3 regions of the Streptomyces sp. NPDC057697 genome follow, and region 3 is predicted to be linked to each of the others. Evidence: riboswitches for the same ligand, from Rfam matches in the RefSeq annotation. Region 3 holds a riboswitch; each other region holds the start of a gene.
What was found. A riboswitch is a leader RNA that binds a small molecule or an ion and turns the genes downstream of it on or off. The one in region 3 is predicted to bind thiamine pyrophosphate.

Region 1 (2,258 bases), on a different contig from region 3:
TAGGCGAGCACCAGCGTATTCACGACCGAGGCGATGTGGTCGCGTCCGATCCTGATCCCTGCCCGGTAGAGCCCTCGCACACCCAACGACGGGTTGGCCTGGTGCAGTTCCCAGACCGCCGATGTCTGGGTGACGGTCACGTCGTCGAGGACCCCGAGCGATCCGATGATGACACCGGCCAGCAGCAGTCCGCTCATGTCGATGTGCGGGTACAGGCCGTGGATGAGGCCGGTGTTGTCGTCGGTGTTCCCGGTGAGGCTCGCCCAGCCGATGAAGAGCGAACCGAGCAGCCCGATCAGCAGCAGTGAGATCAGCGTGCCGATCACCGCCACCGAGGTGCGGGCGCTCGGACCGTGGCACATGTAGAGCGCGATCAGCATGATCGCGCCGGCCCCGACCACCGCGACGAGCAGCGGATTCGAGCCCTGGAGTATGGCCGGAAGGATGAACAGGGTCAGCACGGCGAACGACACGGCGAGCGCGACCAGCGCCATCACCCCGCGCATGCGGCCCACCGCGACCACGACCAGGGCGAAGATCCCGGCCAGCAGGGTCATCGGGAACTTCCGGTTGACGTCCGTCACCGAGTACTGAAGATCGTGGGGCGCGTCGGGGGCGTACGCCACGACCACGCCCTGGCCCCGGCGCAGCTGGCGGGGCGAGTCGGGCTGGACGATCTCGGTGAAGGTCCGGCCCTGGTCATGACCGGTCGTCACCTCGATCGTGGCGTGCCCGCACAACCCCCGTGCGCTCTCCGAGGGCGGTGTGGTGTCCCCGCCGACGGGCGTCTGAACCGCGTTCACGTCCTTGCAGTCCACCTTGTCGACACTCACCACCTTTCCCTGCTGGGTCTGCCGGTCGAATCCGACGCCGGTCCGTTCGTGCGGCGGCGTGCCACCCGGCCAGAGAGCCACCAGACCGACGAGGACGGCGGTGGCGAACGGGATCAGTACGGCCGCGATGACCTTGCGCAGATGTGTGGAGACGGGGGCGGCAGGGCCGTGGCCGTGCGAGTGACCGTGGTGCTGGTCCTGAGGACGGCTCTGCGGTTCGTGGGCGATATGGGGGGACGTCACCGGCCGATCATCGCAAGAAGGAACGGGCCCTCTGTTCATCACGGCGGAAGGGGCGCTAGCGTGGAGGAACCTTTGCACACGCGGGAGCTCGGAGCACCGGGCTGAGAGGGCGCTGACATCCGTACGTCCGTACGGGACGGGCTGCGCCGACCGCCGAACCTGTTACCGGGTAATGCCGGCGTAGGGAGTAGGTCTCATGACCACAGCGGACGCACGCACGCCTGCCTCGAACCAGAGCGACGAGGCCGGGAAGTCCATCGGCTGGCACAAGGGGTACGTCCAGGGCTCGCGCCCGGACCTCCGGGTGCCGGTCCGGCAGGTGCACCTCACCAACGGCAAGGACGTGACGCTGTACGACACGTCGGGGCCGTACACCGATCCCACCGTCGAGACCGATGTCCGCCGCGGTCTCGCACCGCTGCGGGAGAACTGGATCATCGCCCGCGGCGACACCGAGGAGTACCCCGGCCGCCCGGCCCGCCCCGAGGACGACGGGCTCAAGCACACCTCGCCCCGGGGCGGGCTGCGCAACCTCGACGCGGTCTTCCCCGGCCGCCCGCGGCTGCCGCGCCGGAGCCGGGACGGGCGGCCCGTGACCCAGCTCGCGTACGCCCGCCGGGGCGAGATCACCCCGGAGATGGAGTACGTGGCGATCCGGGAGAACGTCGATGCCGAGGTGGTGCGCGAGGAGATCGCGGCCGGGCGGGCGGTGCTGCCCGCCAACGTCAACCACCCCGAGATCGAGCCGATGATCATCGGCAAGCGGTTCCTGGTGAAGGTCAATGCCAACATCGGCAACTCCGCGGTGACGTCCTCCATCGAGGAGGAGGTGGAAAAGATGACGTGGGCGACGCGCTGGGGCGCCGATACCGTCATGGATCTGTCCACCGGCCGCAACATTCACACCACCCGTGAGTGGGTTCTGCGTAATTCACCCGTTCCGATCGGAACCGTCCCGCTCTACCAGGCCCTCGAAAAGGTCGACGGCCGGGCGGAGGAGCTGAACTGGGAGATCTACAAGGACACCGTCATCGAACAGGCCGAGCAGGGCGTCGACTACATGACGGTGCACGCCGGCGTGCGCCTGCCGTACGTACCGCTGACCGCGCGCCGCAAGACCGGCATCGTCTCCCGGGGCGGCTCGATCATGGCGGCGTGGTGCCTCGCGCACCACAAGGAGTC
Region 2 (2,258 bases), on a different contig from region 3:
ACCACCCGGCCCGGCTCGACGCGGGCGACCCGGGCTCCGGTGAGGAGTTCGGCGCCGCTCGCCGCGTACCAGGCGGCCATCGGGGCGGCGACCTCCGCGGGCACCGCGCCGGCGAGGGGCCGGTCGGCGGCCTCGACCACGGTGACCGCGCAGCCCGCGGAGCGGGCCGCGGTGGCGAACTCGGCGCCGATCCAGCCCGCGCCGACGACCACGACGCCGTGCCGCTCGTCCAGGACCGGGCGCAGCCGTGCCGCGTCGTCGAGGGTGCGCAGCAGATGGACGCCGGGAACGCCCTCGGCCCCGGGCAGGACGACCGGTTCGGCGCCGGTCGCGATCACCAGGACGTCGTAGGGGACGGGCCCCGACCCGGTGTCCAGCTCGTGCGCCGAGGGCCGCACTCCGGTGACCTCGCGGCCCAGCCGGAGATCGATCTCCAGCGCCTCGAAGTCGATGTCGAAGGCGGAGTCCTCGGCCTTGCCGAGCAGCACCGCCTTGGACAACGGGGGCCGGTCGTAGGGCTGGTGGGGTTCGGCGCCGATCAGGGTGACGGGGCCGGTGAAGCCCTGCTCCCGCAGGGCCACCGCGGTCTGCACCCCGGCCATGCCCGCACCGACGATGACGACGCGGCGTCCTGCCCGCCGTTCCGGCTGCTCCGACTGCTGCTGCTCGCTCACCCGTACACCTTAAGCACCTGATAGATCATCAGAAAAGGGCGAGTGCTCCGGCCGCACCCGTCCCGCCGTTCTCCCGGGGCTCCGACGGGGCCCGCGGCGGAGGGAACGCGGCGGCCACGCCCTTACCGGGCCCGGGGGACGGGGTTTAGGGTGGCCGACGTAAAGCACTCGCGGGAGCCCGGACGCACCGGGCTGAGAGGGAGGCTGGGCGGCCTCCGACCGTACGAACCTGATCCGGGTCATGCCGGCGAAGGGAGGGGCTGGAAGCCCATGCGTTCTTCTCGGAACGGAAACGGATCCGACGTGCTCGTCATCGGGGGCGGGATCATCGGCCTGGTGACCGCCTGGCGGGCCGCGCAGCGCGGACTGCGCACGGCGGTCGCCGACCCCGGGCCGGGCGGCGGGGCGGCCCGGGTGGCGGCCGGAATGCTGGCCGCCGTCACCGAGCTCCACTACGGCGAACAGCTGCTGCTGGGCCTCAATCTCGCCTCCGCCGCCCGCTATCCGGCCTTCGTGGCCGAGCTGGAGGCGGCGAGCGGGCGGGAGACCGGATTCCGGACCTGCGGCACCCTGGCCGTCGCGCTGGACGCCGACGACCGCGCCCAGCTGCGGGATCTGCACGCCCTCCAGCGGCGTTCGGGTCTGGAGTCGGAGTGGCTCACCGGCCGTGAGTGCCGTCGGCTGGAGCCGATGCTCGCGCCGGGCGTGCGCGGCGGTCTGCGGGTGGACGGCGACCACCAGATCGATCCCCGTCGGCTGGCGGCCGCCCTGCTGACCGCCTGCGAACGGGCCGGGGTGGTCTTCCACCGCGACCGGGTGGAGCGCCTGGGTGTGGTGGGCGACCGGGCCGCCGGGGCGGTGCTCGCCGGAGGTACGGAGCTCGCGGCCGACCAGGTCGTGCTCGCCGCGGGCAGCCTCAGCGGCCGGCTGCCGGGGCTGCCCGAGGAGGTCGTGCCGCCGGTCCGGCCGGTGAAGGGCCAGGTGCTGCGGCTGACCGTGCCCGCGCCGTACGCGCCGTTCCTGAGCCGGACCGTCCGGGCGGTGGTCCGGGGCAGCCATGTCTATCTCGTACCGCGCGAGAACGGCGAGCTGGTCGTGGGCGCCACCAGCGAGGAGCAGGGCTGGGACACCACCGTCACCGCGGGCGGCGTCTACGAGCTGCTGCGGGACGCCCACGAGCTGGTACCCGGCATCACCGAGCTGCCGCTCACCGAGACCCTGGCCGGGCTGCGCCCCGCCTCCCCCGACAACGCCCCGCTGCTCGGCCCCACCGCCCTGCCCGGCCTCCTCCTCGCCACCGGCCACCACCGCAACGGGGTGCTGCTCACCCCCCTCACCGGTGACGTCATGGCGGAGTTCCTCACCGGCGGCGAGCCGCCCGAGCAGGCCGCCCCTTTCACCCCCCGCCGTTTCCCGTCCTCCGCCGCCCCCGTACGTCAGGAGCAGCCCGTATGACCGCCGAGCCCGTACCCCACACCCTGTCCGTGTCCGTGAACGGCGAGGTCCGGAGCCTCGCCGCGGGCACCGCGCTGGACGCCCTGGTCGCCGCCCTGACCGCCGCGAACTCCGGCGTCGCGGCCGCCG
Region 3 (2,258 bases):
GAAGCCGTCGCCGCGATCGGCGAGAAGCCCTTCCGCGCCCAGCAGCTCTCGCAGCACTACTTCGCGCGGTACGCGCACGACCCGGCCGAGTGGACCAACATCCCGGCCGGATCGCGGGACAAGCTCGCCGAGGCGATGTTCCCCGACCTGATGTCCGTGGTCCGCCACATCAGCTGCGACGACGACACCACCCGCAAGACGCTCTGGAAGCTGCACGACGGCACGCTCGTCGAGTCCGTCCTGATGCGTTACCCGGAGCGGGTGACGATGTGCATCTCCTCGCAGGCCGGATGCGGGATGAACTGCCCGTTCTGCGCGACGGGGCAGGCCGGTCTCGACCGCAATCTGTCGACCGCCGAGATCGTCCACCAGATCGTGGACGGGATGCGGGCGCTGCGTGACGGGGAGGTCCCCGGGGGTCCGGCGCGGCTCTCCAACATCGTCTTCATGGGCATGGGCGAGCCGCTCGCCAACTACAACCGCGTGGTCGGCGCGATCCGGCGGCTGACCGACCCGGAGCCGGACGGGCTGGGGCTCTCGCAGCGCGGGATCACCGTCTCCACCGTGGGCCTGGTGCCCGCGATGCTCCGTTTCGCGGACGAGGGCTTCAAGTGCCGCCTCGCCGTCTCGCTGCACGCCCCGGACGACGAGCTGCGTGACACCCTCGTTCCGGTGAACACACGCTGGAAGGTGGCGGAGGTGCTGGACGCCGCGTGGGAGTACGCGGAGAAGTCCGGCCGCCGCATCTCGATCGAGTACGCGCTGATCCGCGACATCAACGACCAGGCGTGGCGCGGCGACCGGCTCGGCCGGCTCCTCAAGGGCAAGCGGGTGCACGTCAACCTGATCCCGCTGAACCCCACGCCCGGTTCCAAGTGGACCGCCTCCCGCCCGGAGGACGAGAAGGCGTTCGTCGAGGCGATCGCGGCCCATGGGGTGCCGGTCACCGTGCGGGACACCCGTGGCCAGGAGATCGACGGAGCCTGCGGGCAGCTGGCGGCGGCCGAGCGCTGAGGCCGCCCCCGGGCGGGCCCCCGTGCCCGTGTAATCTGGGCCTGAAATCAACTTCATATTCCGACAGGGGAGCGCCACAGCGCTGAGAGTGCGGCACCGAGGACAGGTCGGCCGCAGACCCTCTGAACCTCGCCCGGGTCATTCCGGGTAGGAAGTTCGGTCATCAACTCATGCTGTTGCGCCCTGCCCGCTTCCCGCGGGCGGGGCCGCGTCTCTTCCTGGCCAAAACCCAGGAGGAATCCACAATGAGCACCACGCGCAGGACCAGGCAGCTCGCGGCATCGGCCGTCGCCGCCGCGCTCGGCGTCACCGCACTCGCCGGATGCGGGAGCTCCGACGACTCGGCCACCGGCGGTACGAAGGGCTCGGGCTCCAAGACCGTGACCCTCGTCAGCCACGACTCCTTCAACGCCTCCAAGGACGTGCTGAAGGAGTTCACCGAGGAGACCGGCTACACCGTCAAGGTGCTGAAGAGCGGCGACGCGGGTGTCGCGCTCAACCAGGAGATCCTCACCAAGGGCTCGCCGCGCGGCGACGTGTTCTTCGGCGTCGACAACACGCTGCTCTCCCGCGCCCTCGACAGCGGGCTCTTCACGCCGTACGAGGCGAAGGGCCTCGGCCGGGTCGCGGCGGACACCCGGCTCGACGCGGACCAGCACCGGGTCACCCCGGTCGACACCGGCGACATCTGCGTCAACTACGACAAGAAGTACTTCGCCGACAAGAAGCTCGCGCCGCCGCAGTCCTTCGACGACCTGGCGAAGCCCGCGTACAAGAACCTCCTCGTCACGGAGAACGCCGGGACCTCCTCGCCCGGCCTCGGCTTCCTCCTCGGCACCGTCGCCACCTACGGGGAGAAGGGCTACCAGGACTACTGGAAGAAGCTGAAGGACAACGGCGTCAAGGTCGTCGACGGCTGGGAGCAGGCGTACAACGAGGAGTTCTCCGGCTCCGCGGGCGGCAGGAAGGCCAAGGCGGACCGGCCGCTCGTCGTCTCGTACGCCTCCAGCCCGCCCGTCGAGGTGCTGTACGCGAAGCCGCAGCCGAAGACCGCGCCGACCGGGGTGGCCACCGGGACCTGCTTCCGCCAGATCGAGTTCGCGGGCCTGCTCAAGGGCGCGAAGAACGAGGCGGGCGGCAAGGCGCTGCTGGACTTCCTGATCGGCAAGAGCTTCCAGGAGGACATGCCGCTCAACATGTTCGTGAACCCGGTCGCCAAGGACGCGAAGCTGCCGGAGCTCTTC

Region 1: another riboswitch for thiamine pyrophosphate. It lies ahead of thiC (phosphomethylpyrimidine synthase ThiC); the one in region 3 lies ahead of ACFVFH_RS26020 (thiamine ABC transporter substrate binding subunit).
Region 2: another riboswitch for thiamine pyrophosphate. It lies ahead of thiO (glycine oxidase ThiO); the one in region 3 lies ahead of ACFVFH_RS26020 (thiamine ABC transporter substrate binding subunit).

The regions. Positions count from the first base shown of each region.
Region 1 is NZ_JBHVJA010000003.1:245,694-247,951, reverse strand. Features, by position in the region: gene ACFVFH_RS10895 (YibE/F family protein) at 1-1,076, opposite strand, end outside; TPP riboswitch at 1,147-1,280, shown strand; gene thiC (phosphomethylpyrimidine synthase ThiC) at 1,273-2,258, shown strand, end outside.
Region 2 is NZ_JBHVJA010000001.1:342,043-344,300, forward strand. Features, by position in the region: gene ACFVFH_RS01545 (NAD(P)/FAD-dependent oxidoreductase) at 1-674, opposite strand, end outside; TPP riboswitch at 835-947, shown strand; gene thiO (glycine oxidase ThiO) at 945-2,129, shown strand; gene thiS (sulfur carrier protein ThiS) at 2,126-2,258, shown strand, end outside.
Region 3 is NZ_JBHVJA010000011.1:101,272-103,529, reverse strand. Features, by position in the region: gene rlmN (23S rRNA (adenine(2503)-C(2))-methyltransferase RlmN) at 1-1,014, shown strand, start outside; TPP riboswitch at 1,070-1,186, shown strand; gene ACFVFH_RS26020 (thiamine ABC transporter substrate binding subunit) at 1,260-2,258, shown strand, end outside.